DNA from 3 places in the Anoxybacillus sp. ST70 genome. Region 2 is predicted to be linked to each of the others. Evidence: predicted binding sites of a transcription regulator. Region 2 holds the regulator's gene; each other region holds the start of a gene.

Region 1 (9,976 bases), on a different contig from region 2:
GTTTTGCTTAGCAACCGATCTGCAAGATTTAAAGCGACGTTTAGCAAACATGGTGGTAGCATATAATGTGGATCGTCAACCTGTTACAGTAGCTGATCTTGGCGTCGAAGGAGCGCTCACGCTTTTACTAAAAGATGCGCTAAAGCCGAATTTAGTCCAAACGGTAGAACATGTACCTGCACTTGTGCACGGTGGCCCGTTTGCCAATATTGCTCACGGATGCAATAGCGTCATTGCCACAAAAATGGCACAAAAGCTCGGAGACTATGTTGTGACAGAGGCGGGATTTGGTGCGGATTTAGGTGCGGAGAAATTTTTACATATCAAAGCACGCATGGGAGGAATTGAACCGAAAGCTGTTGTCATCGTCGCAACGATTCGAGCGTTAAAAATGCACGGCGGGGTAGGAAAACAACAGTTAGCGAGCGAAAATGTCGAAGCATTAAAAAAAGGACTAGCCAATTTAGAGAAACATATTGAAACGATTCAAGCGTTTGGCTTGCCGTTTGTCGTTGCCATTAACCGTTTTATCACGGACACAGATAAAGAAATTCACGCATTAACGACATTTTGTGAAGAAAAAGGATATCCTGTATCGTTAACGGAAGTGTGGGAAAAAGGCGGAGATGGCGGAATTGATTTAGCTCGTAAAGTATTGGAAGCAATCGAAAATACAAAAAGCACGTACACTCCGTTATACGAATTAGACGAACCGATTACGGATAAAATTCAAAAAATCGCGCGCATTGTTTATGGCGCAAGCGACGTTTCTTTTTCTGACAAGGCGAAAAAGCAAATCGAACAATTTACATCGTTTGGGTGGGACAAGTTCCCCATTTGCATGGCAAAGACGCAATATTCGCTTTCCGACGACCCAACAAAACTTGGCCGCCCGACCGATTTCACTATTACAGTGCGCGAATTAAAACCGTCGATTGGTGCTGGCTTTCTCGTTGCCTTAACAGGAGATGTAATGACGATGCCAGGGCTGCCGAAACAACCAGCAGCGCTTCAGATGGATGTCGACGAACTTGGAAACGCGCGTGGACTTTTCTAAATGATTAATCAGGAGAACAGGCGCCTTATCAGTAAGATAGGGCGCTTTTTTTATAAACAGGCAAAAAAATTGAAAGATTAACAAAAGGTATTATAATGTAAATATTCAATTTGTTTTCTAGGGAGAGAGGAAGATGCAAGCAAGTGTTGAACAACGTACAAATATGCAAACAGTCGTTTATCCGATTTTAATTGCCATTAGTATTGGTCATTTATTGAATGACGCGATGCAAGCTGTGGTACCGGCGTTGTTTCCGATTTTAGAATCATCAATGCACCTATCTTATACACAAATCGGTTGGATTGCGTTTACGCTTAATATGACTTCGTCTATCCTACAGCCGGTTGTCGGATTGTTTTCCGATCGGTATCCATCACCGAGCTTTTTGCCGTTGGGTATGGGAGCGAGCTTGTTAGGGATGGTTGGATTAGCGTTTGCACCTAATTTTTTCTTTGTGTTATTGTCCGTTTTATTCATTGGACTTGGTTCAGCTATCTTTCATCCAGAAGGTTCGCGTGTCGTTTATTTTGCTGCGCAGGCGAGAAGGGGATTCGCTCAATCCATTTACCAACTTGGTGGCAATACAGGGAACGCCCTTGCCCCATTGTTTACAGCGCTCATTTTTGTTCCGTTTGGTCAAAAGGGAGCAGGTTGTTTTGTCATTGTTGCGGCGTTAGGAATGGCTGTTTTATTTTGGGTGTCAAAATGGTACGCTCTTCAGTTACATCAACTGAAAAATCGTCCGAACAGAACAATAGAAGGAAAGACACATACAAGCAAACGAATTATATTTGCCCTCGTTCTTCTCGTGTTGCTAGTATTTGCACGTTCGTGGTATTATGCAGGGATTGCGAATTATTATCAATTTTATTTAATGGAATATTACGACATTTCTATTCGTAAGGCGCAGCTTTATTTGTTTGTTTTTATGATTGCAGGAGCGATCGGTACCGTTTTTGGCGGCCCGCTTGCTGATCGATTTGGGAGACGAAATTTAATTTTTGCATCCACGCTTGGTACGGCACCGTTTGCACTCATTTTGCCATATGTGCCACTTCATTTTGTTTTGCCAATTGTTTTTGTCACAGGCTTTATTTTATCGTCTAGTTTCGCTACTTTTGTTGTTTATGCACAAGAATTGCTTCCAGGAAATGTCGGGATGGCTTCTGGATTAATTGTTGGTCTCGCATTTGGAATGGGGGCGCTTGGAGCGGTTGCACTTGGCAAAATCGCAGACGTGTATACGCTAAAAACACTTATGGTTATGTGTAGCTTTCTTCCTTTGTTTGGCGTGTTGACATTTTGGTTGCCAAAAGAAGCATAGTGGCAAGCTTGTTGTTTGCCACTATACAGATGCCCGTTCGATCAAGCGGACGGGTAGTTTTTCTTTTGTTGGTTGAGTCTTATCATTCGTAAAATAATCGTATATCATCTGGAAAGCTTTTTTTCCGATAAGCGAAAGAGGTAGTTCAATTGTCGTGATATGCAACGCTTCTGAAATAGGATGATTATCAAAACTAACGATGGCTAAATCGTTTGGAACATGTAATCCATATGTTTTTCCCCACAAAACGATCCCTGCAGCAACTTGATCGCTAGCAACGAGCAAGGCGGTCGGTTTTTCTTTGAGAGAGAGAATGGTAGATGCAATTCGTTTTCCGTCGCTCATATGTAAACAATGATGGAACATCCAATCAGGACGAATCGGAGCATGTATGCTTTGAAGAGCATCTTTATAAGCTGCTTTCCGTTTTTGGCTATTGATGCTCGTTGGTCGACTGAGACAATATCCGATTTTGCAATGTCCCTTTTTTATTAAGTAATCCATTCCAAGCGCAAAGGCGTGGTAATGGTCGATATACACGGAAAACAGATGCGGCTCTGATGTATCTTCACATAAAACGATTGGACCGTCGTTTGTATAGGATGCAATTGTTTCGAGACGAATGGTATGCGAACAAATAATGAGGCCATCTATTTGCTTGACACGCAACATTTCAAGTGCTTCTTGTTCTTTATGTATATCATAGTTTGTTTGAAAAAAGAGAAGATGGTATCCGTATCGCAATGCTTCTTCGGAAATTCCCTCTACAATCATGCTGAAATATGGATGATTGATAGTCGGTAACATCACTCCAATAATATTTGTTCTTCCTTTCGACAAGTGAACGGCGTTAATGTTTTTTTTATAGTTTAATTGATGGATCACATCCCATACGGCTCTTCGTTTTTCTTCTTTGACATATGGATACCCATTGAGCACACGTGAGACAGTTGAAACAGAAACGCCTGCACGTTTTGCGATTTCACGAATATTTGCCATATTTTCACCTGCTTTTGACAACGTATAGTTATATTTTACTTCTTTTTTGATGGAGGTGTAAAAGGTTTCATATTTCAGGAGGATTTTAGTCAGAACGATATTGGATTGACAGAAATCGAGCGGCATAATGATGAAAAAAGTCTTTTCCAAAAGAAGATCAGCTTGCCCGTTTTCATGGGCAAGCTGGCAACTACGGTAAGTCAATGAGCATAAAACGGCTGTCTATGTTCGCTGTTATGTGCAATTGTGTGACATCTGTGATACGAGCGGCATCACGACGTTGTAAAATTGTATCATCATTCAACACAAGTTCTCCCTCAATAACAAACACATACATCCGGCGTCCTTCTTGTTGGTGGAATGTAAGTTGTTGGTTATTTTCTAAATCGGATAAATACATGGTTAGATCTTGGTGAATGTAGGCAACTTGCTCACTGGCTTGTTTTTTTGAAACAATAGGCAATAAGCGATTTTTCATGTTTTCAACATCGTATGAAATTTGTTCGTATGACGGAGTAAGACCGTACGTTTCAGGTAAAAACCAAAGCTGTAGAAGATTGACTTCTTCCGTAGTAGACGGATTCATTTCTGAATGTACAATACCTGTTCCGGCCGTCATTCGTTGTACTTCACCGAATGAGATGATGCGATGATTGCCAAGATTATCGCGATGTTCGAGTTGCCCTTTCAAGACGACTGTAACGATTTCCATTTCTTGATGAGGATGTGCTCCAAATCCGCGTTGTGGAGCAATTATATCGTCATTAAATACGCGTAATGGGCCAAAGTTCATATTTTTTCGATCAAAATATTCAGCAAATGAGAAACTAAAATAACTTTGCAACCAACCGTGATTTGATTCAAATCGTTCATGTGCAGGATATACGTGAATCATGGTGCGCCTCCTTATTTGATAAGTGCATCAATTGAGTAGTCGCCTGCGCCAATAAGTGCAACGCCAATGACAACCACAATTAAAATGAGATTGTATTCAAATCCGTTTTGTGTAATCCAAAATCCATTTGGTGCATGTACTTTTACAATGGCAACGAACATCGTTGCGGCGATTAACAAAGCTGCAAATGGGGTGAACAACCCAAGCGCAAACAATAACCCTCCAACGAACTCAGCTAATCCAGCAATGAGAGCCATTGTCACCCCGGGCTTTAGTCCAATAGATTCAAGCCATCCTCCCGTTCCTTTTAAGCCATATCCTCCAAACCATCCGAATAATTTTTGAGCGCCATGACCTACAAAAGTTAAACCGACAGCTAGACGAATGAGTAAAATACCGATGTGCATCATAATCATTTCTCCTTTCATATATCTTGATTTCAAGATAAAAGTTGCGCGATAGGCCTTTAAAAAGGCGCTAATGAAAGACCTATCTTTTTGAGCAAGTGAATCGCCATTTCTTTTTCATCTGTCGATAAAGATTGGAAAATTTCCAACATTTTTTGTGCGTGCTGTGGGAAAATGTGATCCATTAATGTTCGTGCTTCTTCTGTAATGACAGCGTACGTAATGCGGCGGTCCTTTTCACAACGTTGCCGGACGATATATCCTTTTTCTTCGAGTTTGTCGATGACGTATGTCATGCTTCCACTTGTAAGCAAAATTTTGTCACCGATTTGCTGAATCGGCTGCGCTCCTTTATGATACAACAAATCGAGAACACCAAACTCCGTTGGATTTAGTCCGTAACGTTGAATGTCATGTTTAACATGTTCCGACACCGCCTTATGTGCTCTAGAAAGGACAATGAATAGTTTTAATGATAATGTTTGATCGTTTTGGCTCATATGCATCAACCTTTATCTTGATTTCAAGATAATTATAAACTTACGAAAAGTAAGTTGTCAACGATTAATATGTCATTGGGATACAAAGAGAAAGAAGATGTCAGTAATTCCGACACCTTCTTGAATTTTTTGTGGTAAATGACTATAGCTAAATAAAGAGCGGTTTTCTAAGATATTTTTTGAATGTCATTTTCCGTGTAGAATACGTGGAAATAAAATGTTATTTTCTAAATGAATATGAGTAAATAAATCATTCTCCAATGCTTCAAGGCGATTGTACACTAGTCGGTACGTTCCGCAAGCGTCGACAGGGAGAGTAAAGTCGTTTGTCACTTCTCGAATGCGTTTAATTATATCACCCGCACGTTCATGCTCAGCTGTAAGCTCTTCAATTGCTTGTTTCATTATTTGCTCGTTTTCTTTCGTCGGAGATGTTTCAAATTGTATAATAAGCGGAAATACATCTTTTTCTTCCTTCATCAGATGTTGCTCTAGCTCAATTTTTAATTCATGAAACAATTGGTGCACTTGAATTAAGTGCGGCTGTGTTGGACCATGAACGCGCGCTACTTTTGTTACATATGGAGTAAGTTGAGGCAATTCTTCTAATAAAAATTGATGATGTGTTTGAATAATGTGATCGATTAACTCTTTATATGAAACTTCTAACCAATTTTTTTCTACCTTTTCAAGCGATTTTTCATACATTGATTGTAGCTTGTTTAAAATTGTTTCTATATCTAATTGCTTTTCAGTGACCACATCAGATAAAGAGCGACTTCCACCACAACAAAAATCAATTTTATATGCTCTAAACAAATCGCTCGCTTTTGGAAATATAGCTACAATTTCACCAACTGTTGATTGTGCGGTAAATAATTTCTTCATCGTTTTCACCCTCCGAAATGGATTTATATCACAATGTAATCATATCTCTTTTTTTAGTTGATTGTTGTGATGCTTGTCACATGATCATTGCGATTTTGAAAAAGTTGTGACAACTAGAATATGGAGTGTGAATGAAGCATTTTCCATATATCTTTTGGAATGTTGAGCGTCATATCATTTGAGCTATTTTCCAACAATTAGATAATGATAGATTAATAAATCTCTGCTAGTCTTGTAAGCGAGCAACAGACTAGGAGGGATAACATGAGGAAATTACTAGTACTTGCTTCTCTGTTTGTAGCTACTGTCTTTTTCTCAGCAACTGAAACTTTTGCGCAAACGACAGTTCGTTATGTCAAGCAAGGGGAAACGTTTTGGACGATTGCAAAACATTACAATGTTTCATTGCTAGAGTTGCAACGAATCAATCAAAAACAAACAGATGTTTTATTTGTTGGAGAAACGTTACGCATCCCGCAACCCATTTCTCAGGCTGATAAAGATTTATTAGCTCGTCTTGTTCATGCAGAAGCAAAAGGAGAGCCATTTGCAGGAAAAGTGGCGGTAGCAACCGTGGTGTTGAATCGTGTTGATCATCCGAATTTTCCAAACACTATTCGCCAAGTCATTTATGATCGTTCCGGAGGATATTACGCATTTACACCTGTACAAAATGGTGAAATTAATAAGCCGGCAGATCGTGAAGCATATCGAGCGGTCGAAGAAGCCATTGCTTTTCGCGGTTTAGGAAGCGGGTCGCTATATTTTTATAATCCAAAAACGGCGAAAAGCGAATGGATCCGCTCACGACAAGTGACTGTGATCATTGGAAACCATGTATTTGCGAAATAATCCCTCTACGAGTGTAGGGGGATTATTTTTTATTCTTTATTGACTAATCAGTCAAAATTCTATATAATGGAATTGACTTGTTAGTCAATAAATGAGTGATGCCGGGGAGGCGGAATAATGGGCATTGTTGATGTTAAACAGTTAACGAAAATGTATAAAAACAATCGAGGAATTGAACGAGTCACATTTTCAATTGAGGAAGGGGAAATTTTTGGGTTTATCGGGCCGAATGGGGCAGGAAAAAGCACAACGATTCGCACATTATTAAATTTTATTTATCCAACAAGCGGTAGTGCTACAATTTTCGGAAAAGATATTGTGAAAGATGCAAAAGAAATTCGGAGACATGTCGGCTATTTACCTTCTGAAGTGCATTACTATGATGATATGAAAGTAATCGACTTATTGACGTATTCGGCATCATTTTACAAAGTGTCGGATCGACGATTGAAACAGTTAGCTGAACGTCTTGATTTAGATACTTATAAAAAAATTGAAGATTTATCATTTGGAAATCGAAAAAAAGTCGGTATCGTTCAGGCGCTTTTACATGAGCCGAAATTGTTAATTTTAGATGAACCAACCGGTGGATTAGATCCGCTCATGCAGCATACATTTTTTGAACTACTTTTGGAAGAACGGAAAAAAGGAGTGACGATTTTCTTCTCCTCGCACATTCTTTCTGAAGTACAAAAACTTTGCGATCGTGTAGCGATTATTAAAGAAGGGAAATTAATTCAAGTGGAAACGATTGAACATTTAACGAAAAACCATTTGAAACATGTGACGATCGTGTTTGAAGAAGGGCAATATACTTCATTTGATTTAGCAGGTGTTGTAAAAAAAGAAATGAACGGCAATGAAATGACGATGCTATATAAAGGAGATATGAATGAACTGATCGCCCTATTGTACAGCTTGCGCATAAAAGATGTGTCGATTAGCGAGCCATCTTTAGAAGATGTGTTTATGCACTATTACGAAAAGTGAGGGATGGACGATGTTTAAACGTGAATGGAAGAGAAATGCAAAATCTTTAATGATTTGGAGTATCGTACTTGGTGGTCTTGTGTTTTTGACATTAAGCATTTTCCCACAGTTTGCGGAACAGCAAAAAGAAGTAACAAAACTTCTTCAATCATTGCCGCCAGCGATGATTAAGGCGTTTGGGATGGATCAACTAAGCATTGGCGATTTAACAGGGTATTACGGTGTTCGGGTATATATGATGACAACGTTACTTGGTAGCGTTTATGCAGCGATGTTAGCTGCCAACATCGTTGCAAAAGAGGAAAACGATAAAACGATTGAATTTTTACTTGCTAAACCGGTAACGAGAGGAGAAATTTTAACGAATAAATGGCTTGTTGTGGTGGTGAATATTCTTATTTTAAATGTGGTTTCTTTGCTTGTTAGTTTGATTGGTTTTCAAATGGCTAAAGAATACGATGTTTCATTAAAAGCGATTTATTTATTGACGTTGGCAACTGTATTCCTTCACTTTACGTTTGCGTCCATAGTATTTTTATTATCAACGATGATGCGTAAAACGAGAAATGCATCATCATTTGCCCTTGGGCTTGTCTTTGTTACTTATTTTATGAATATGATGTCAAGTATTTCTGAAGATTTATCGTTCTTAAAATATGTGAGTCCGTTTAAATATGTTGATGCAGCACCGATTATTTATGATTTACAAATAGATCCATTGTATACAAGTTTAATGATTGCGATCATTATTTCAAGTATTGTTGCAGCATACGCAATTTATCAAAAGAAAGATATTGTCGTGTGAGGGGGATTTGATTGTACGAAGCGTTTGAAAGGCAACCGGAAGAAAAAAAGAAACTCATTATTCAAACCGTGATCGAAGAGTTTGTACAAAACGGATACGACAATGCATCAACGGATGTGATGACGAGTCGCGCTGGCATTTCAAAGGGATTGTTATTTCATTATTTTAAAAGCAAAAAAAATTTATATTTATATGTTGTTCATTATGCAAAACAGTTGTTGACCGAAAAAACGATGGAAGCAGTAAACGAAATAAGATGTAGTGACTTTTTTGAACGAATAAAGCAAATTGTGCTTACTAAACAACAAATATTTATGACATATCCGCATGAAACACAACTAGTCATCGATGCAGTGGCTAATCCACCAAAAGCGGTAAAAAAAGAAATGGAACAACTGCTTGCGAAACATTACGAAACATATGCTGAAGATTTTCAATTGCAACATATTTTTTTAAAAGATCTTCTTCAGAAAGAAACGTTACGTGATGATGTATGTGCTGAAACTGTCGTGCGCATGACGATGTTGATCGTTGAACAATTATCGAATAAGTACATGCAATTGTATAAAAATAAAAAATATAATCCAATTCAACACGGGAATTTGCTTGTGCAAGAGTTAGAGGAATATGTGAATATTATAAAATATGGGATTTACAAGTGAGGCGGGGATCTTCCCGCCTTTATTCATTGCAAGAAAATTATTGAAATTTTCTGTTTTTATGTGGTATGATATTTTCGAGAAATTTGAAACTATGTTTCGTAATACGCAACAAAAAAGGGGAAGGGGAATGATGATGGGAGAATATGTACAAGTTGGGCGTTTGCAAGTAGCAAACATCTTTTATGATTTTATGACAAATGAAGTATTACCAAATAGCGGGGTAGATGCAAGCAAGTTTTGGAGCGATTTTGAGCAGCTAATTGAAGAGTTGACACCGAAAAATAAAGCGTTGCTTGCGAAGCGTGATGAGCTGCAAGAAAAAATAAATGAGTGGCATAAGCAACATCGTGGGCAGTTCGATTTTGAACAATATCAATCGTTTTTACAAGAGATCGGATATTTAGAGTCAGAAGTTGATGACTTTGAAATTACAACAGAAAATGTAGATGATGAAATTGCTAAGCAAGCCGGTCCACAGCTCGTTGTTCCAATTACAAACGCACGTTATGCTCTCAATGCAGCCAATGCTCGTTGGGGAAGTTTGTACGATGCGCTATATGGGACAGATGTGATTAGTGAAGAAGGTGGTGCACAGCG
Region 2 (9,976 bases):
AATTTGTTCTGTCGGTAAGTCACTAAACAGTCGAGAGACGCGTTGCACCGCAATCGTTGCTTTTCCATATTCTCGGTGGGTCGCTTTTTCCACTTTTCCACCTAAATGATGCGTCATTAACTGCATTCCATAACAAATGCCTAAAATCGGAATGCCTAACTCAAAAATGGCCGGATCGCACGTAAATGCTTGTTCGTCATATACACTATTTGGGCCACCTGAAAAGACAATTCCTTTTACGTTCATTTGTTGAATTTGCTCCGCTGTAATCGTATGTGGATGCAGCTCACTGTACACACCAAACTCACGAATACGGCGTGTAATTAACTGATTATACTGACTCCCGAAATCTAAAACGACGATCATTTCCTGCTGACTCAAACAAAATCACCCCATCTACATATAATAAAAAAAGCTAGCATTCATACCCCCGCATAAAAAAACGAAGGCAGAATTCTAGCAATATAGAACACTGCCTTCGTAGTCGGGTCATTTACGGTGTCCCGGTAGAGACTCTCGAACCATATTATCGAGGATATACGAAGGTGCGCATCTTAAATTTTAGTCCATTCTACCAACTCTATTCCTCATCGGTCAAGATGCCATCTTTTTTATTAAATTTTCTAACAATTGACAACGATATGTAGCTTGCATATGATATATGAACAAAAAATTGTAGGAGAATGCACATGAATCAACCGAAAGCGCTGATCGGTTCATTTATTCAAGCGGTAGGTACTGTCACTTCGGCCGTCGGAAGCATCCCTTCTTTAAGCGATAAAAAACAGTTTGCTCTTGATTTATGGGGAAACGTGCTGCAAGCAACAGGAAACGCCCTAGAGGCAGATGCTGAAACATCCGATACATTAGGTGTATATGGAAACGAAATTCAAGCTATCGGGAACATCACCGTTATCGCTGGACTACTAAACAAAGAGGGAAATAGATTAGAAATTACAGGAAACTGGTTGCAGTCCTTAGGGGGACTTATTTCGTTTTCAGATGATTGGGGGGATAAACATTCATCCGCACTAAACCCAATCGGAAATTTACTTCAAGCGATCGGCAACGCCTTGCAGGCCATCGGCGGTATATATGAAGAAAGAGGAAATAAAACCGAAGGACAGTCGCTCGGCATCGTTGGATCATGGGTTCAAGCTATTGGATCTATTCTTTGTTTTTTAAGTCAACTAGAAAGAAAAGACTACCCCTCTTCCAATGGGGTAGTCTTTGTATGATTACATCATGCCGCCCATGTCAGGCATGCCAGGTGTGCCTTTATTTTCTTCTGGCTTATCCGCAACGACTGCTTCTGTTGTTAAGAACATAGCGGCAACAGATGCTGCGTTTTGAAGCGCAGAACGAGTAACTTTTGTTGGGTCAACAATACCCGCTTCGATCATGTCAACCCACTCGCCAGTTGCTGCGTTGAAGCCAACGCCAGGTTTTTCTGTTTTTAAGCGCTCTACGATGACAGAGCCTTCTAAACCAGCGTTTTGTGCGATTTGACGAACTGGCTCTTCGATCGCACGAAGAACGATTTTCACACCAGTTGCTTCGTCGCCTTCCGCTTCAATAGCCGCAACTTTGCTGTATACGTTCATTAACGCTGTACCACCGCCGGCAACGATACCTTCTTCAACTGCCGCACGTGTTGCGTTCAATGCGTCTTCAATGCGTAATTTGCGCTCTTTCAATTCAGTTTCAGTTGCAGCACCGACTTTAATAACCGCAACGCCACCAGCTAATTTTGCTAAGCGTTCTTGTAATTTTTCACGGTCAAATTCAGAAGTTGTTTCTTCTAATTGAGCGCGGATTTGGTTGATGCGTGCTTGAATGTCTTCTGCAAGACCAGCGCCACCAACAATTGTTGTATGTTCTTTTGTTACAACAACTTTCGCTGCACGACCAAGTGAAGCAATTGTTGTTGATTTCAATTCACGACCTAATTCTTCTGTGATGACTTCACCGCCTGTTAAGATCGCGATATCTTGAAGCATCGCTTTACGACGGTCACCGAAGCCAGGCGCTTTTACTGCAACTGCTGTGAATGTACCGCGAAGTTTGTTTACAACTAATGTTGCAAGCGCTTCGCCTTCTACATCTTCAGCAATGATTAATAATGGTTTACCTTGTTGAACAACTTGTTCTAATACAGGAAGAAGTTCTTGAATGCTTGAAACTTTTTTATCTGTAATTAAGATGTATGGATTTTCTAATACAGCTTCCATTTTGTCAGAATCCGTAATCATGTATGGAGATACATAACCACGGTCAAATTGCATACCTTCCACAACATCTAATTCTGTTGTGAAGCCTTTAGACTCTTCTAATGTAATTACGCCGTCTTTTCCAACGCGTTCCATTGCTTCTGCGATTAATTGACCAACTTCTTCGTCAGCCGCAGAAATCGCTGCAACTTGAGCGATTGAGTCTTTGCCTTCAATTGGTTTAGAGATTGCTTTTAATTCTTCTACTGCAACAGCAACAGCTTTTTCAATACCTTTGCGAATACCCATTGGGTTCGCACCAGCTGTTACGTTTTTCAATCCTTCACGAATCATCGCTTGCGCTAATACAGTCGCTGTTGTTGTACCGTCACCAGCAACATCGTTTGTTTTGCTTGCTACTTCCGCAACAAGCTTCGCACCCATATTTTCAAACGGATCTTCTAATTCGATTTCTTTTGCGATTGTTACACCGTCATTTGTAATTAATGGAGAACCAAATTTTTTCTCTAATACAACGTTACGACCTTTTGGACCTAATGTTACTTTTACTGCATCAGCTAATTTATCTACACCGCGTAACATCGCACGACGAGCTTCTTCGCTGAATTTAATTTCTTTTGCCATACATCTTACCCCCTTGATGATAATTTTTGTTAAGTATTTTTGTATGCTTTATATGTTATCAGGCGAACGATTAACCAATCACAGCTAAAATGTCGCTTTCACGTAAGATTAAGTATTCTTTTCCATCATATTTTACTTCTGTACCCGCATATTTTGAGAAGATGATGCGGTCACCAACGCTTACTTCTGGAGCTACGCGCTCACCATTGTCAAGAACGCGACCTGAACCAACTGCAACAACTTTTCCTTCTTGTGGTTTTTCTTTCGCTGTGTCTGGTAAAACAATTCCGCTCGCTGTTTTTTCTTCAGTTTGAATTAATTCAATGACAATACGATCACCTAGTGGCTTCAACACGGCAAACGACCTCCTTAATTAGATTTTCGTTCCGTTATTAGCACTCATCATCATTGAGTGCTAACACACTTATTATATTAATGAACTTTTTTCAATTTTGCAAGTAGGAAGTTAAAAATTTTTCACTAAATCTTTCCCTTTTTCATTATGTCTTTCCTTTCGAAATTCATACAAAAAATATGGTAAAATGAAAAAGTACTCATTTTGTCAAAAGGGGTTGAACACGTGAAAAAGCAATATTGGTATGTCATTATTACATACATCGCCATGCAGTTATCTAGTTTAATTGGCGTTCCTTTGCTTGCACATAGCGGATTTGTTGACGCATCAAATAAAGAAGTCGCTCTATCCATTGCCTCAGGTTATTGGGCTGTCATTAGCTTCTCGATCGCTTTTCTTTTCGTTCTTTATTTCATGAGAGAAGATATGAAATACTCGTACGATCGCCATCAAGCATCTATCGGAACGTCAATTTTTTGGGGAATTGGCGGGTTCTTTCTTGCCCTTTTCGCTCAAGGCATCGCAGCAAATATTGAGATGCACGTATTTGGCGTCGAGATGGGGTCCGAAAATACGAGACGCATTGTTGAGATGGTGAAACTAACACCAGCGCTTATGCTCGTCACTTCGATCGTCGGACCGATTTTAGAAGAAATCATTTTTCGAAAAATTATTTTTGGAACGCTGTATCAAAAATATAACTTTTTCTTATCAGCAACTGTCAGTTCCCTTTTATTTGCTGTCGTTCATTTAGAGTTTGAACATTTGCTTCTTTATGCAACGATGGGATTTGTATTTGCTTTCTTATATGTGAAAACAAAGCGTATTCTCGTCCCTATTGCAGCACATGTACTGATGAATACATTTGTCGTTGCTATTCAAACGTTATTTGCTGAAGAAATTGAAAAGATAATGAAAGAAGCAGAACAAATGCAATTCGTGATTTGGAGGCTGTTTTCATGAAGTCTGAGCCGTTGTTTTACTTTTTGATGGGCATTTTATTCACTTATTTTGCTGTTGATAGTGCTGACGATGGCATTTGGGACGTCACAACGATGCTATTTATTCTTATTGCTACATTAGATTTTGGCACCGCTATTCGTTCTTTATTGAAAAAAACCTCCCGCTCGTAAATGGGAGGTTTACTCATTTCCGTAATGTTTTAAAAAGTAAACAAGTGACTGCAATTCGACCGCTAAATCAATATGATGAACACGAATGTGTTCAGGTACATGCAGACGAGCAGGCGTGAAGTTTAAAATCCCTTTAATGCCTTTTTGGACAAGCCGATCGGTAATCGGTTGGGCAACTTGGGCTGGAACGGTTAAAATGGCTACCGTAATCCCACCTAGTTTTTCTTCCAATTCATCTAAATGATAAACAGGCACTCCTCCTACTTCCGTTCCTACTTTATCTGGATCTACATCGAATGCCATCACAATTTTCGTATTATTGTTTTTGCTAAAATTGTAATTTAAAAATGCCGTACCTAAATTACCGACACCGAACAACGCTACTTCTGTCGTTTCATCTTGATCCAACGTTTTTCTGAAAAACGACAGCAAATAATTTACATTATAACCGTATCCTTTTTTTCCAAGCGCACCAAAGTATGAAAAATCACGGCGAATCGTTGCTGAATCGACTTTTACGGCTTCACTTAACTCCGCTGAAGATACACGCTGCTTTCCTGATGCATGCAAGTTTTTCAAAAAACGATAATACAACGGTAGTCGCTTTGCGGTCGCCTGCGGAATTTTTGGTTGTTCATTATTCACGAGTCAATCCCCCACATTTCCTTTCACAAATAGTTAGCGCTTTCATTTTTCTCTCCTATACGTCTGAAAAGTTCTCCCCACTTTTAAACTATACACTATTTTTTTCATTCTGTCTTTCCTTTGTACCCTTTATTATTATTTTTGTCAAATTTGTTATTCGCACACTAGTGTTGCCGAACATCAAGAAAGTACGTTACACTATCAAAAGAAGATTGAGGTGAAAAATGATGATCATTTTACAAGTAAATCAACTATCCAAATCATATGGGGCGGAACAAGTTTTATCAGACATTAAGCTTGAAATACAAGAAAAAGACCGTATCGCGTTAGTTGGAAGAAATGGTGCAGGAAAATCGACATTATTAAAAATCATTGCCGGCCAATTGTCATATGACACAGGGGAAGTGATTAAACCGAAACACGTAACAATTGGCTACTTAGATCAATATACTGGTTTGCACGCCCATCGCTCCATTTGGGAAGAAATGCTCGATGTGTTTGCCCCGCTTCAACAAATGGAAAAACAATTGCGTGACCTAGAACAACAAATGAGCTTGCACGGTGCCGACTATGAGCGCTTACTTGAGCATTACGACCGTTTACAAACGGAATTTAAAGAAAAAGGTGGCTATCAATATGAAGCCGATATTCGTTCTGTGCTTCATGGCCTCCGCTTTTCTCAGTATGACTACACAACAAAAGTATCCACGTTAAGCGGTGGACAGCGAACGCGGCTAGCGCTCGGCAAACTGCTTCTAGCTAAACCAGATTTGTTGATTTTAGACGAACCAACAAACCATTTAGATATGGAAACATTGCAATGGCTTGAACAATATTTAAAAAATTATGATGGGGCCATTCTTATCGTCTCACACGATCGCTATTTTCTTGACCAAATCGTGACACAAGTGTATGAATTATCACGCACAAAAATAAAAAAATACGCTGGAAACTATACAAGTTATTTACAGCAACGGGCGGAACAATTTGAACAACAATTGAAACTGTACGAAAAACAACAAGAAGAAATTTCAAAATTGAAAGATTTTATTCAACGAAATATTGCCCGTGCATCGACAACAAAGCGAGCTCAAAGCAGAAGAAAACAACTAGAAAAAATGAATATCATTGAAAAGCCGCTCGGTGATGAAAAATCGGCATCGTTTCGCTTCGAAATTGAACGCCCAAGCGGAAATGACGTATTAACAGCTACCAATTTAGCCATTGGTTATGATCAAATCATCGCAACAAACCTCTCATTTCGTGTCACTCGCGGTGATAGCATCGCACTTATTGGGCCAAATGGAATTGGAAAATCGACTCTTTTAAAAACGATCATTAAGCAACTCCCTGTAAAACATGGGGAACTACGCTACGGAACAAATGTACAAATTGGGTATTACGATCAAGAACAAGCTCAATTAACATCGAACAAACGTGTCATCGATGAACTATGGGATGAAGATCGATTAAAGACGGAAAAAGAAATTCGCACGATTCTCGGAAACTTTTTATTTTCTGGTGACGATGTATTGAAGCCAGTGCAAACATTAAGCGGCGGTGAAAAAGCCCGGCTCGCTCTCGCCAAACTAATGATGAAAAAAGCCAACGTATTAGTGTTAGACGAACCGACAAACCATTTAGATTTAGACAGCAAAGAAGTGCTAGAACAAGCGCTTATTGAATACCCAGGAACAATTATCTTCGTTTCTCACGACCGTTATTTTATTAACAAAATCGCAACAAAAATATACGAGTTATCCACAGACGGTCTCATTGAATATTTAGGGGACTACGATTATTACGTGGCGAAAAAAGCAGAGCTACTCGAACTTGGACAAATCGCTCAAGAGACAACAACGGACGAATCATCGTCACTAAAACGCTCATATGAAGAAGAAAAAGAACGAAAAAAATTAGAGAGACAACGAAAACGAAAAATAGAGCAGCTAGAAATAGAAATGGAACAACTCGAGCAACAAATTGCAACGTATGAACAACAATTATATGATCCTTCCTGCTACAACGACTATGAAAAAGCCCGAGATACACAAGCGAAAATTGAACAACTGAAACAAAAATTCGATGAATTATTCGAACAATGGGAACTTTTACAACAATAATGATGAGCTAGCTCCATTTGTGGACTAGCTCATCTTTTTACACAAACATATCCACAGAAAAAACATCTAAATATAAGTTATTCACGCACTTTTCCACATTATCCACAATACAATTAAAAAATTTGTCTATTTCTTTGTGGTTAACTCGTTATGATAAAATAACATATATTACACGTTTTCCACATTATCCACAAACATATGGATAAAATAATCCACAAAAAAATGCCCCTGTTCACAGGGACACGGACTACAACAGTAGACTTGGATTCGCATTTAACGCCATGGTCGCGCGCTTTCCTTGTTGAAATAATACTGTCCCAGCTGCCGCAATCATCGCCGCATTATCTGTACAAAGGGACAATGGCGGAATGACAAGTTCTACCTCTGGTAATTGCTCAACTTGTTTTTGTAATTGTGTGCGCAATCCTTCATTTGCTGCGACACCACCAGCTAGCAATATTTGTTTCACGTCGTAATGCGCAGCTGCTTGTATCGTTTTTCCTACTAATACTTCAACAACACTTGTCTGAAAACTTGCTGCCATATCTTCAGGCAAAATTGTTTCTCCACGCTGTTTTGCATTGTGCAACGTATTAATGACCGCTGATTTTAATCCACTAAAACTAAAATCATACGAACCTTCTTCTAACCACACACGAGGCAAATCAACGGTCGGTTTTCCTTGTTTGGCCAAACGATCAATATGAGGACCTCCCGGATAAGGTAACTGTAACGCGCGTGCAACTTTGTCATACGCTTCCCCAGCCGCATCGTCTCGCGTCTCACCAATGACTTCAAACACTCCATGCTCTTTCATATAAATGAGCTCGGTATGCCCTCCTGACACAACAAGAGCTAATAGCGGAAATTTCATTTCTTGTACAAGTTGATTTGCATAAATATGCCCTGCGATATGATGCACACCAACAAGAGGAATGCGATGCGCAAAAGCTAATGCTTTCGCAGCGTTCACACCAATCAATAGCGCTCCAACTAATCCCGGACCTTCTGTTACCGCAATTGCATCAATTTCGCTAACATCCATATTTGCCTGCTTCATCGTTTCTTCTAACACGAGCGTGATTTGCTCAACATGGTGACGCGATGCAATTTCAGGAACGACCCCACCAAATCGTTGATGACTTTCCATTTGTGAGGAAACAACGTTAGCTACAATTTCACGTCCATTTTTCACAATGGCAGCTGCTGTTTCATCACAGCTTGTCTCAATTCCAAGCACAAATATATCTTTTTCACTCATAATTTCACCCACATTACTAATGCATCTTCTTGGTTATCTGAATAGTATCGCTTACGAATACCGCCATTTAAAAAGCCAAGCTTTCGATATAATGATTGTGCAACGGTATTCGACACCCGCACTTCCAATGTCATCGTTTGGGCTCCTTCTTCTCTCGCTAACGCCATCGCCTGTTTCATTAGCGCTTCTCCTAATTTTTTACCACGAAATTCCGGCAACACCGCAATGTTTGTAATATGCGCTTCATCCATCACTAACCACATGCCACAATAACCAATAATTTGTCCATCATGCTCCATCACAATGTAACGAGCATATCGATTATTTGTCAACTCTTGATAAAAGGAAGAACGACTCCATGGGAGCGTAAATGAAAGCTGTTCGATTTCCACAATGCGATCGAGATCTTGAAGCGTCATAAACCGAAAAGAAACATTCACTTATCATTCCGTCCTTTCTTGCTGACGAGCAAGCCAATTCGCTTCCGCCTCTGCTAAACGAATATAGTTTGGCACAAATGTATGAATGTCTTCCGGCTCGCGATTTATTCCTAACCACGCGAGCTCACTTGGACGTGGATTGTGAAGTGTCGCTGGAGCTACTTGAACACGATCTAGCGTTTCAACAAATGTTGCTTCATGTAGCGAACTATCGTTTCCAACTAATAAAATCGGTTCATTATATGCTTTTAATTCATTTGCCCACTCTGTAGCTAAAATGACTTGATCAGCTACGATCGATTGCACGCAATCTCCTTCCACTTTGTAAAGACCTGTATAAATTTGTCCTCGCCGCGCGTCCATTAACGGAACAACGAGACCTTGAAAATATTTTGCGCTTGCTGCCATCACTTCTAAACTTGATACGCCGACAAGCGGAATATTTAGCGTCCAAGCAAGCGTTTTAGCAATTGTCACCCCAATGCGAACACCTGTATATGATCCAGGACCTTTCGCAACAACAATTCGCTCAAGATCTTTTGGACTCATGTCACATTCTTGAAGCAGTGCCTCAATCGCAGGCATGACTCGTATCGAATGATTTTTTTTCAAATTTGTAATGATTTCCCCTTTAACAATTTGTCCATCAACAACAGCGATCCCCATAACAAATGTCGATGTATCAATGGCTAACACTTTCATCGCTAAAAATCTCCTTACATAACTGTTCATAACGTTGACCAATTGGAGAAAAATGAATAATTCGACTTTCTCCATCAGCATGGTGAATAGTAATATGTAAACGTTCAGTTGGTAAATATGGCTCAATGACATGCGCCCATTCGACAACTGTTACACCATCACCGAAAAAATATTCATCAAAACCTAAATCTTCTTCACTTTCTGCTAAACGATATACATCCATATGATACAAAGGAAGATGCCCTTCGTATTGTTTAATAATATTAAAAGTCGGGCTGCTGACATTGCGGTTAATTCCTAATCCTTTTGCTAGTCCTTTCGTAAACGTTGTTTTTCCTGCTCCTAAATCACCTTCTAACGTAATAACGTCTTGTGGCTGAACGTACCGAGCAAGTTTCATTGCTAATGCGAACGTATCTTCAGGATGATGTGATACATATTCATATGTTTTCATCGTTCATT
Region 3 (9,976 bases), on a different contig from region 2:
GCCGTATTATGCTTGGAACGTTCGCGTTAAGCTCCGGCTATTATGATGCATATTACAAAAAAGCTCAAAAAGTGCGTACGCTCATTAAACAAGATTTCGAAAACATTTTCGCAAAGTACGACGTCATTATTGGGCCAACAACGCCGACACCAGCGTTTAAAATCGGCGAGAAAACAAGCGATCCGTTAACGATGTACGCCAACGACATTTTAACAATTCCAGTCAACCTTGCCGGTGTTCCAGGCATCTCAGTGCCGTGCGGATTTGTCAACGGGTTGCCAGTCGGTCTACAAATTATCGGCAAGCATTTTGACGAAAGCACAATTTACCGCGTGGCGCATGCGTTCGAACAAGCAACAGATTACCATAAACAAAAACCAACGTTGTAAGGGGGGGAATAGTGATGAATTTTGAAATTGTCATCGGACTTGAAGTGCACGTCGAGCTGAAAACGAAATCGAAAATTTTCTCAAGCAGCCCAAATGCATTCGGAGCGCCCCCAAACACACAAACGAGCGTCATTGACTTAGGGTACCCAGGCGTCCTTCCGGTGCTAAACAAGCAAGCAGTTGAATTTGCGATGAAAGCCGCGATGGCATTAAACTGCGAAATCGCGACGGAAACGAAATTTGACCGGAAAAACTACTTTTATCCGGACAATCCGAAAGCGTACCAAATTTCACAATACGACCAACCGATTGGACAAAACGGCTGGATTGAAATTGAAGTGAACGGCAAAAAGAAAAAAATTGGCATTACGCGCATTCATTTAGAAGAAGATGCAGGAAAGCTGACGCATACAGGGGACGGTTATTCGTTAGTTGACTTTAACCGCCAAGGCACACCGCTCATTGAAATCGTATCAGAACCAGATATTCGTTCACCTGAAGAAGCGTATGCGTATTTAGAAAAATTAAAGTCGATTATTCAATATACGGGTGTATCCGATTGTAAAATGGAAGAAGGTTCGCTTCGTTGTGATGCGAACATTTCCCTTCGTCCGATCGGCTCAGACAAATTCGGCACAAAAACAGAATTGAAAAACTTAAACTCGTTTAACTTCGTTCGTCAAGGGCTTGAGTACGAGGCGAAACGTCAAGAGAAAATTTTGTTGTCTGGTGGCGTCATCCAACAAGAAACGCGCCGTTTCGATGAAGCGACGAAAACAACGATTTTAATGCGTACAAAAGAAGGTTCAGAAGACTATCGTTACTTCCCAGAGCCAGATTTAGTGATGCTTTATATTGACGATGAATGGAAAGAGCGTGTACGCGCATCGATTCCAGAGCTTCCAGATGCACGGAAAAAACGGTACATTGAGGAACTTGGTTTGCCAGAGTACGATGCGAAAGTGTTAACATTGACAAAAGAAATGGCAGATTTCTTTGAAGCAACGGTTGCAAATGGAGCGGATCCGAAGCTTGCATCGAACTGGCTGATGGTTGAAGTATCTGCCTATTTAAACGCAGAACAAAAAGAATTGCATGACATTGCGTTAACGCCAGAAAGTTTAGCAGGCATGATTAAACTCATTCAAAACGGTACGATTTCGTCAAAAATTGCGAAGAAAATCTTTAAAGAACTTGTTGAAAAAGGTGGCGATCCAGAGCAAATCGTCAAACAACAAGGGCTTGTGCAAATTTCTGACGAAGCAACGTTGCGCAAAATCGTATTGGAAGTGCTCGATGCGAATCCACAATCGATTGAAGACTTTAAAAACGGAAAAGACCGTGCGATCGGCTTCTTAGTCGGTCAAATTATGAAAGCAACAAAAGGACAAGCAAACCCACCTCTTGTGAATAAGCTATTGCTTGAAGAGATAAATAAACGATAATGAAAAAGCGGCGTTGTCCCTCGGACAATGCCGCTTTTCTTACAGATGAACAAGCTTTTGCAAGGTGCTTTCTACTTTAAATACACGATTGTTTAATACTTGGATGCTCGATTCGTGGTCAGTGAGGGCAGAGAGTACTTTCTCTTCGAGTATGTTGGTTGAGCGGGTGATGTTTCCTTGCATGTTGTGGACATCGAGTGCGAGTGCAGCGTATTTTGCGGCGAGCACCTCTTGACCGTGACGAACCGCTTCGCAAATCGCTTTCGTTTCGAGTGTCCGTTCGTCAAGCAGTTGTACTTTCTCATCGAGTGCTTGGATTTTTTCGTCAAGTGCTAGGACTTTGCCATCGAGCGTTTGAACTTTTTCGTCAAGTGCTTGAACTTGTTCGCGTAAGGAAGATACTTCTTTTTCAAGAGATTCCACCTTTTTCTCCACTGCTTCCACTCGTTTTTCTAGCGATTCGACTTTTTCTCGAGTTGCTTTTACTTCGTGAAGGATTTCATAAAGCAACTGTTCGACCATATCGTTCACCTCCTTTTCGTTTCCATTTTACACGAATCGACAGCGGATGACTAGCGAACACTTCATTTTTTCGTCAAGCTGCTTATAGAGAACATTTCCTAAACGATGTTTTAGTAGAGAACGGCTGGCGAATCGATGACAAGAAGTAGAAGAAAAAAGTAGTGATTGAAGCTAATTACTTTCACGCTGCATGACTTTATAGCTAGTAAAACAAGAAATGTTGTGGCGGAAAAACGGGAGACTAAAAGGTACTTTTGGAACGGTTAGAGAGATGAAGAAGAGTTGACAAACAGAGAAAAAGAGAATATGATGATTTTATCAAATGTTTAAACTTTTAAACAAAAGAAAGGAAGAGAGGAATGGGACAAAAGGCGATCGAGGTGTTTCGATCGTGCATACCGTTATTTCAAGCGTTAAGCGATCCTCACCGTCAAGATATTGTATTGTTGCTTGCAGAACACGATAAGCTGACAGTCAATGAAATTACAGAACGGTCAAGTTTATCTCGTCCAGCGATTTCGCATCATTTAAAAATTTTGCGGGATCAAGGACTAGTGTCAGTAGAACAAAAAGGGACATTACGATATTATGTGTTGTCAATTGAAAAGGCGGTTGAATTATTAAAAGAATTGATTCAAGCTGTAGAAAATGAGTGCCTTTAGATGACTAAAGGCCAACTTTTTCAATTTATATGTTTAAGTTTTTAAACACTTGAAAATGAGGTGTGATAAGGGGGAGAAACATGGAGCAGCTACTTCAAAAACAAAAGCATTATTTTCAAACAGGCGAAACGCTTTCTCTTGATTTTCGCTTAAAGCAATTAACACGTTTGAAAGAGACAATAAAAAAGTATGAACAGACGATCACCGACACGTTAAAAAAAGAGTTGCATAAATCCCCATTTGAAGCGTATACGACAGAAATCGGGATCGTGTATGAAGAGATTCGTTTTGTAATGAAACGTCTAAGCGATTGGATGAAGCCGCAACGTGTACCGACGCCATTGACACACTTTGGATCAAAAAGTTACATATATCCAGAGCCATACGGTGTCAGTTTAATTATTGCGCCATGGAATTATCCATTTCAGCTTGCGATCAGTCCGCTCATTGGAGCGATCGCCGCAGGAAATTGTGCGATTGTCAAGCCGTCTGAATATACACCTGAGACGTCGTCTTTGTTGAAAGCGATTGTTTCCGAGGCGTTTTCAGAGGAATATGTGGCTGTCGTAGAAGGGGGTGTAGACGTTAGTCAAAAGCTACTTGACTTGCCTTTTGACCATATTTTTTTCACAGGAAGCGTGTCCGTAGGGAAAATGGTAATGGCTGCTGCCGCAAAACATTTGACGCCTGTCACATTAGAACTTGGTGGGAAAAGTCCCGCGATCGTCGATGCTTCTGCCCATATCGACTTGGCTGCGAAGCGGATCGTATGGGGGAAGTTTTTAAATGCGGGACAAACGTGTATTGCACCTGATTATGTGTTCGTGCATGCGTCTGTTAAATCGCTGCTTATTGAGCGAATGAAGCAGTATATTGAGCAATTGTACGGTGATAAAAATACGTACAGTCGTATAGTAACGGTGCGACATACAGAACGGCTCGTTCGCTTCTTAGCAAACGGTACAGTTTTACACGGTGGAACATACGACATCGAGCAACGTTGGATTGAACCGACATTGCTTGACGATATAACATGGGATGATGCTGTGATGCAAGAAGAAATTTTCGGCCCTATCTTGCCCATTCTTACGTTTGAAACGATTGATGAAGCAATTCAAATGATCAACGACTACGAAAAACCGCTTGCGCTTTATTTGTTCACCGAAGATCGTGACGTACAACAACAAATATTACAGCAAGTTCATTTCGGCGGGGGATGTATAAACGATACGGTTGTACATGTTGCTAATCCTCATTTGCCGTTTGGTGGGGTCGGACAAAGCGGCATCGGTGCATATCATGGAAAAGCAAGCTTTGATGCGTTCACCCACTACAAAAGCGTATTAAAACAAACAACGAAATTCGATATCCCGTTGCGCTATCCAAACTTTCCAAATGCGCTCAAGTGGGTACGAAAGCTGCTGAAATAAAAAAGTGTTCCTAAAGAGGCACTTTTTGTTCTGAAGATAAATTTGAACAAATTTCGAAAAAAATTTAACGAAAATGTGACAAGATTTCAGATGAACAACCGATTTCTTTTTCTATTTCCATGTATTATATAAAAGATAGCGCTTTTCTCGCTCGTTTTTAGAGATTGAGAAAAGTGTTTTTCTTTTTGTCAATCGATTTGCTGCTTATTTTTCCTGCGATGCAGTTTCTTCCTTCCCTTTTTCGTCACAATTATTTTTACAATACATGTTAAAATCATTTCAATAGTGTTAATACTACAAAGCTAATTAAATTCGCTCGTTTTGTATTTGTTTTTTTGTTCAATGAATCACAATTTTGTTGAGGTGAAGACAGATGAAGCGTTTGTTTGCCTTATTGATAGCGGGATTGCTTCCGCTTCTTGGTGGCTGTGAGATGGTTGTGTTTCAGCCGCAAGGACCAGCTGCAAGAAGTATTACAGAACTAATCAACTGGTCGATTTGGTGGATGCTTCTCGTTGTTGTCGTTGTATTTGCATTGTTTGCTTACATCGTATGGAAATATCGGGATCGCCCTGAGCGGCAAGGGGAAGAACCGCCTGAAGAGCATGGAAGCACGGTGCTTGAAATTGTATGGACCGTTATTCCGATTTTGATCGTCATCGCACTAACGATTCCGACAATGAGAACGTTATATGATTTAGAAAAACCGCCGAAAGGGTACGAAGACGAAAAACCGCTCGTCATTCATGTGACGTCAGCGGATTGGAAATGGATTTTTAGCTACCCTGAACAAAATATTGAAACGGTAAACTACGTCAACATTCCAGCAGGTCGTCTTGTGTTATTTAAAATGACTTCCGCGTCTACGATGCAGTCGTTTTGGGTACCAGCGCTAGCTGGACAAAAATATACGATGAACAAAATGGAAACGGAATTATACGTCGTTGCAGATCGTCCGGGATCGTATGAAGGACGGAATACAAACTTTAACGGACGAGGGTATGCACATATGCAGTTTGAAGTGTTAGCCCAAACGCCACAAGAGTTTGAAAAATGGGTGGAAGAAGTGAAACAAACGGCACCGAAATTAACGAAAGAAAAATATGAACAATTGTTGTTGCCGACACATTTAGGACGATTGACGTTTGTCGATACGCATTTGCAATGGGTAAACCATGCTGATCCGCATTCGAAGACGTACACAAATCCAGAATTATATCGCGGGCATGGATACCAAGGGAAAATTTTTATTCGTGAAGATAACTACAAAAGCTCATCAACTTGTAACGATGAGGAACAAAAAGCTTTAGAGAGTGATAGCGGAGGTGAACATCATGGGCATTAAGTGGAATGAAATATTTGTTGGAGGAGATCCGCTTCTTGTCGGTTCACAAATTGCGATTGTATTGACTGTCGTTGCGATTGTCGCTGGATTAACGTACTTTAAAAAATGGGGTTGGTTATGGCGCGAATGGCTTACGACAGTTGACCATAAAAAAATTGGGATTATGTACATTTTATCAGGTGTACTCATGTTTTTCCGCGGTGGAATTGACGGGTTGTTAATGAAGGCGCAAACGGCGCGCCCAGAAATGAACTTTTTAGATGCGCAACATTACAATGAAATTTTCACAACACATGGCGTCATTATGATTTTATTTATGGCGATGCCGTTTTTGATTGGTTTAATGAACGTCGTCGTGCCTCTGCAAATTGGAGCGCGCGATGTGGCGTTTCCGCAGTTGAACGCACTTAGCTTTTGGCTATTTTTTAGCGGGGCGATGTTATTTAACATTTCGTTCGTTGTCGGCGGTTCACCGGATGCAGGGTGGACGTCGTACTTCCCGCTTGCCGGAAAAGAGTTTAGCCCAGGCATCGGAAATAACTACTATGCGATTGCGTTGCAAATTGCAGGATTAGGGACGTTAATGACCGGTATTAACTTTATTGTCACCATTTTAAAAATGCGTGCACCAGGCATGACATTGATGAAAATGCCGATGTTTACATGGACAACATTCATTACGTCAATTATTATCGTCGCGGCATTTCCGATTTTTACAGTTGCCTTAGCGTTAATGACGTTTGACCGTTTGTACGGAACACATTTCTTTACGCTTTCTTCAGGCGGAAGCGATATGCTTTGGGCAAACTTATTTTGGCTTTGGGGCCACCCAGAAGTGTATATCGTCATTTTGCCGGCGTTCGGTATTTTCTCTGAAGTCATTGCGACGTTTTCACGAAAAACGTTGTTCGGCTATACATCGATGGTCGTTTCCATTGTTGGTATTGCATTTTTAAGTATGATCGTATGGGTGCACCATTTTTACACGATGGATGCAGGTCCTGCGGTGAACTCATTTTTCTCGATTACAACGATGTTAATTGCCGTTCCGACAGGCGTGAAAATTTTTAACTGGTTGTTTACGATGCGAAAAGGACGCATTCAATTTACAACTGCGATGTTATGGGCGCTCGCTTTCGTGCCAAACTTCGTCATCGGTGGAGTGACAGGGGTCATGTTGGCGATGGCGGCTGCAGATTACCAATATCACAATACGCTATTTTTAGTCGCGCACTTCCATTACGTGTTAATTCCAGGCGTTGTGTTTGCGGTATTTGCAGGGTTGTACTATTGGTGGCCAAAAATGTTCGGCTTTATGTTAAACGAAAAGCTCGGCAAATATCACTTCTGGTTGTTTACGATCGGATTTAACGTGACGTTTATGCCGATGTTTTTCCTCGGTTTAAAAGGCGCAGTTCGTCGGGCATATACGTATTCAGCAGAATCTGGGTTTGCGCCGCTGTTTCTCGTTTCTGCGATCGGTTCTATTATTTTGGCGATCGGCTTTGCGGTATTTTGTTATAACATTTATTGGAGCTTCCGTTATGCGAAGCGCAATGTTTCCCACGATCCATGGGATGCGCGCACGCTTGAATGGATGACGGCATCGCCAGTACAATTTTATAACTTTGCGGTCGTTCCAGAAGTGAAACAATTAGATGCGTTTTGGCATATGAAAAAACGTGGTGAAACGCTTACGTTGAAAGAAAGCGAAATCAAAAAAATTCATATGCCGAGCAACTCAGGTTTGCCGTTTTATATGGCAGTCGTGTTTGGAATTACAGGTTTCTTCCTCGTCTTTGAAGCGCATATCGCAGCAGCTGTTGCGGCGATTGGGATTATCATCGGGCTTGTCATTCGTTCGTTTGATTACAATGATGGCTATTATGTAAGCGTCGATGAGATTAAACGAACAGAACGTACGTGGAGAAACGTAGAAGGGGGGACGGAAAATCATGTCGGCTAACGTCAATCATTCTCTTCCACTGGAATATCAAACGGAACAAAACCGATTAAATATTTTAGGTTTTTGGATTTTTCTCGGGGCAGAAATTGTGCTATTTGCGACGTTGTTTGCCGTCTATGGTGTGTTAGGTCACCGCTATGCCGGTGGCCCAACGCCGAGCGACATTTTTAAGCTGAACGATGTGCTTATTGAAACGTTGTTGTTGTTAACGAGTAGCTTCACATGTGGATTAGCTGTCTTTTTCATGCGGCAACGCGATATGAAAAAACTGCTCGTTTGGTTTATTATCACCCTTTTATTAGGGGCAGGCTTTTTGTTTATGGAAATTCGGGAGTTTATTCATTACGTGCATGAAGGAGCAACGATGCAAACGAGCGCATTTTTATCAAGCTTTTTTGTGCTGCTTGGCACGCACGGCGCGCACGTGACGTTCGGAATCATTTGGGCGATTATGCTCATTATTCAACTCCTTCAACGCGGGTTGACGCCAATGACTGCAAGAAAAATGTTTATCATTAGTTTATATTGGCATTTCCTTGATGTCGTTTGGATTTTCATTTTTACGTTCGTTTATTTAAAAGGGATGGTGGGGTAAATGGAACATAAAAGCAAATATCCCGTTAGCCACGTGATTGGGTTTTTCTTTTCGCTTGTTTTAACGTTTGTCGCGGTGTTTGTCACATTAAAAATGAACGTATCATATACGATTGTCATGTGGATCATCGGTTCACTCGCGGTCATTCAAGCCGGACTTCAACTATTTATGTTTATGCACGTCACAGAAGGAGAAGACGGAAAAACGAACGTCATTAATATGGCATATGCAGTGTTCGTTGCGATCGTCATTGTCGCAGGATCGATTTGGGTGTTAACGTCTGGACATGCCGCACATTAAAACAACTGGTTGTACGCCAGTTGTTTTTTAATTTTTTACTCATGTATATACATGTCTACCTCCCACTTGTTCATCATTCTTGTTATAATGAAAAAAAGCAGGGAGGAGGGACGGGTGTGCGTGTATATGAGGAAACGTTAAAAAAATTGTTTATCAACTACACAATTGGCTCGATTTTGGCAGTTGTCGGTGTCGGTAGTACGCTAATGGTTATGGCATTGCATATTCGCCAAGTGGATTTAATGCTGTTGTTGCTTATTCAATTTTTTTCATTTTGCATGATGTTATTTATTGAATATCGCGCCTTTCAAAAAGATATTGATCCGATTCGTCGTCTTTTTTATGACAACAATATAACGGAACAACAGTTTTATTGGGCGCTTGTTCAAGCGAAGCGTTTTCCGCTGCTTACAGTGAGACGTATTGCGCTTCCACATTTTTTAGGGCTTTCTATTCCGGCCATTGCGTTGACGCTTTCGCTTATTTTTATAGATGTGTTGCGCATTCCATATATGTATGTCGTTTATGCTTTATTTGGTGCGTTGCTTATTGCAATGCTTCATGCGATGATTGAGTTTTTTTTAACGCTACGCACGATGCGCCCGCTCATTGGCGATATGATGCAAATCGGGAGAATGCATGGGTTTCATGAAACGATCCGAGCAACAAATGTCGTATATGTTCCGATGAAAATAAAAATTGGCTTAAGTGTGTTATTCATTGGCATTTTCCCAGTTTTATTATTTGTGTTAGCGACAGAGGTCAAATTGTTCGCTGAGGGGAAAAATACGTTTTCAGGCTATTGGACGTGGACGATTGTTGTTTTAGTCATTTCTGTTTTGTTTTCTTTATTTGCGGCGCGTGTCTTATCGGAAGATGTAGAACGAAGCATTGAAGATTTGCTTCAATATATGAACCGCGTGCAAAGAAAAGAGTATGAACTGATGTGTGACAACGTGTATATTGATGAATTTTCCGAGCTTACAAACGGCTTTAACCATATGGTCGATGCGATTGTCAAACGAGATGAAAAAAATAAGCAATTATTAAATAGTTTTATTTCGGTCATGACGACAGCGCTCGATGCGCGTGATGAATATACAGCTGGTCATTCGCAACGTGTTGCGGTATATGCTGTGGAAATTGGTAAAAGGCTAGGAGTGACAAATGAACAACTTGCGCGTTTATATCGTTCTGCGATTTTGCATGATATCGGCAAAATCGGTATCCCTGATCACATTTTATTGAAAGACGGAAAATTAACAGATGAGGAATTTGCATGGATTAAAAAACATCCGGTGCTCGGTGAAAACATTATTCGA

Evidence for each region. The regulator Rex, encoded in region 2, represses fermentation and respiration genes when NADH is low (regulators of the CRP and FNR family bind a similar motif). The targets are predictions, from matches to a motif close to TTGTGAAATATTTCACAA.
Region 1: ric (iron-sulfur cluster repair di-iron protein) is a predicted target of Rex. The motif match lies at 6,135-6,152, and genes of this name have one in related genera.
Region 3: qoxA (cytochrome aa3 quinol oxidase subunit II) is a predicted target of Rex. The motif match lies at 4,784-4,801, and genes of this name have one in related genera.

The regions. Positions count from the first base shown of each region.
Region 1 covers NZ_JAHZOF010000004.1:170,318-180,293, reverse strand. Annotated here, with positions in the region: gene K1I43_RS07945 (formate--tetrahydrofolate ligase) at 1-1,057, shown strand, start outside; gene K1I43_RS07940 (MFS transporter) at 1,191-2,381, shown strand; gene K1I43_RS07935 (LacI family DNA-binding transcriptional regulator) at 2,403-3,380, opposite strand; gene K1I43_RS07930 (pirin family protein) at 3,571-4,275, opposite strand; gene K1I43_RS07925 (DoxX family protein) at 4,287-4,685, opposite strand; gene K1I43_RS07920 (MarR family winged helix-turn-helix transcriptional regulator) at 4,742-5,182, opposite strand; gene ric (iron-sulfur cluster repair di-iron protein) at 5,369-6,070, opposite strand; gene K1I43_RS07910 (cell wall hydrolase) at 6,335-6,922, shown strand; gene K1I43_RS07905 (ABC transporter ATP-binding protein) at 7,040-7,912, shown strand; gene K1I43_RS07900 (ABC transporter permease) at 7,923-8,717, shown strand; gene K1I43_RS07895 (TetR/AcrR family transcriptional regulator) at 8,729-9,379, shown strand; gene K1I43_RS07890 (malate synthase G) at 9,513-9,976, shown strand, end outside.
Region 2 covers NZ_JAHZOF010000020.1:3,109-13,084, forward strand. Annotated here, with positions in the region: gene guaA (glutamine-hydrolyzing GMP synthase) at 1-366, opposite strand, end outside; purine riboswitch at 462-563, opposite strand; gene K1I43_RS14985 (DUF6944 family repetitive protein) at 690-1,238, shown strand; gene groL (chaperonin GroEL) at 1,239-2,855, opposite strand; gene groES (co-chaperone GroES) at 2,926-3,210, opposite strand; gene K1I43_RS15000 (CPBP family intramembrane glutamic endopeptidase) at 3,436-4,173, shown strand; gene K1I43_RS15005 (YdiK family protein) at 4,170-4,343, shown strand; gene K1I43_RS15010 (redox-sensing transcriptional repressor Rex) at 4,353-4,988, opposite strand; gene K1I43_RS15015 (ABC-F family ATP-binding cassette domain-containing protein) at 5,216-7,111, shown strand; gene tsaD (tRNA (adenosine(37)-N6)-threonylcarbamoyltransferase complex transferase subunit TsaD) at 7,359-8,372, opposite strand; gene rimI (ribosomal protein S18-alanine N-acetyltransferase) at 8,369-8,812, opposite strand; gene tsaB (tRNA (adenosine(37)-N6)-threonylcarbamoyltransferase complex dimerization subunit type 1 TsaB) at 8,816-9,514, opposite strand; gene tsaE (tRNA (adenosine(37)-N6)-threonylcarbamoyltransferase complex ATPase subunit type 1 TsaE) at 9,495-9,968, opposite strand.
Region 3 covers NZ_JAHZOF010000008.1:105,524-115,499, reverse strand. Annotated here, with positions in the region: gene gatA (Asp-tRNA(Asn)/Glu-tRNA(Gln) amidotransferase subunit GatA) at 1-389, shown strand, start outside; gene gatB (Asp-tRNA(Asn)/Glu-tRNA(Gln) amidotransferase subunit GatB) at 404-1,834, shown strand; gene K1I43_RS11615 (DUF2730 family protein) at 1,874-2,356, opposite strand; gene K1I43_RS11610 (ArsR/SmtB family transcription factor) at 2,716-3,018, shown strand; gene K1I43_RS11605 (aldehyde dehydrogenase) at 3,099-4,448, shown strand; gene qoxA (cytochrome aa3 quinol oxidase subunit II) at 4,822-5,793, shown strand; gene qoxB (cytochrome aa3 quinol oxidase subunit I) at 5,783-7,759, shown strand; gene qoxC (cytochrome aa3 quinol oxidase subunit III) at 7,749-8,354, shown strand; gene qoxD (cytochrome aa3 quinol oxidase subunit IV) at 8,355-8,654, shown strand; gene K1I43_RS11580 (HD-GYP domain-containing protein) at 8,771-9,976, shown strand, end outside.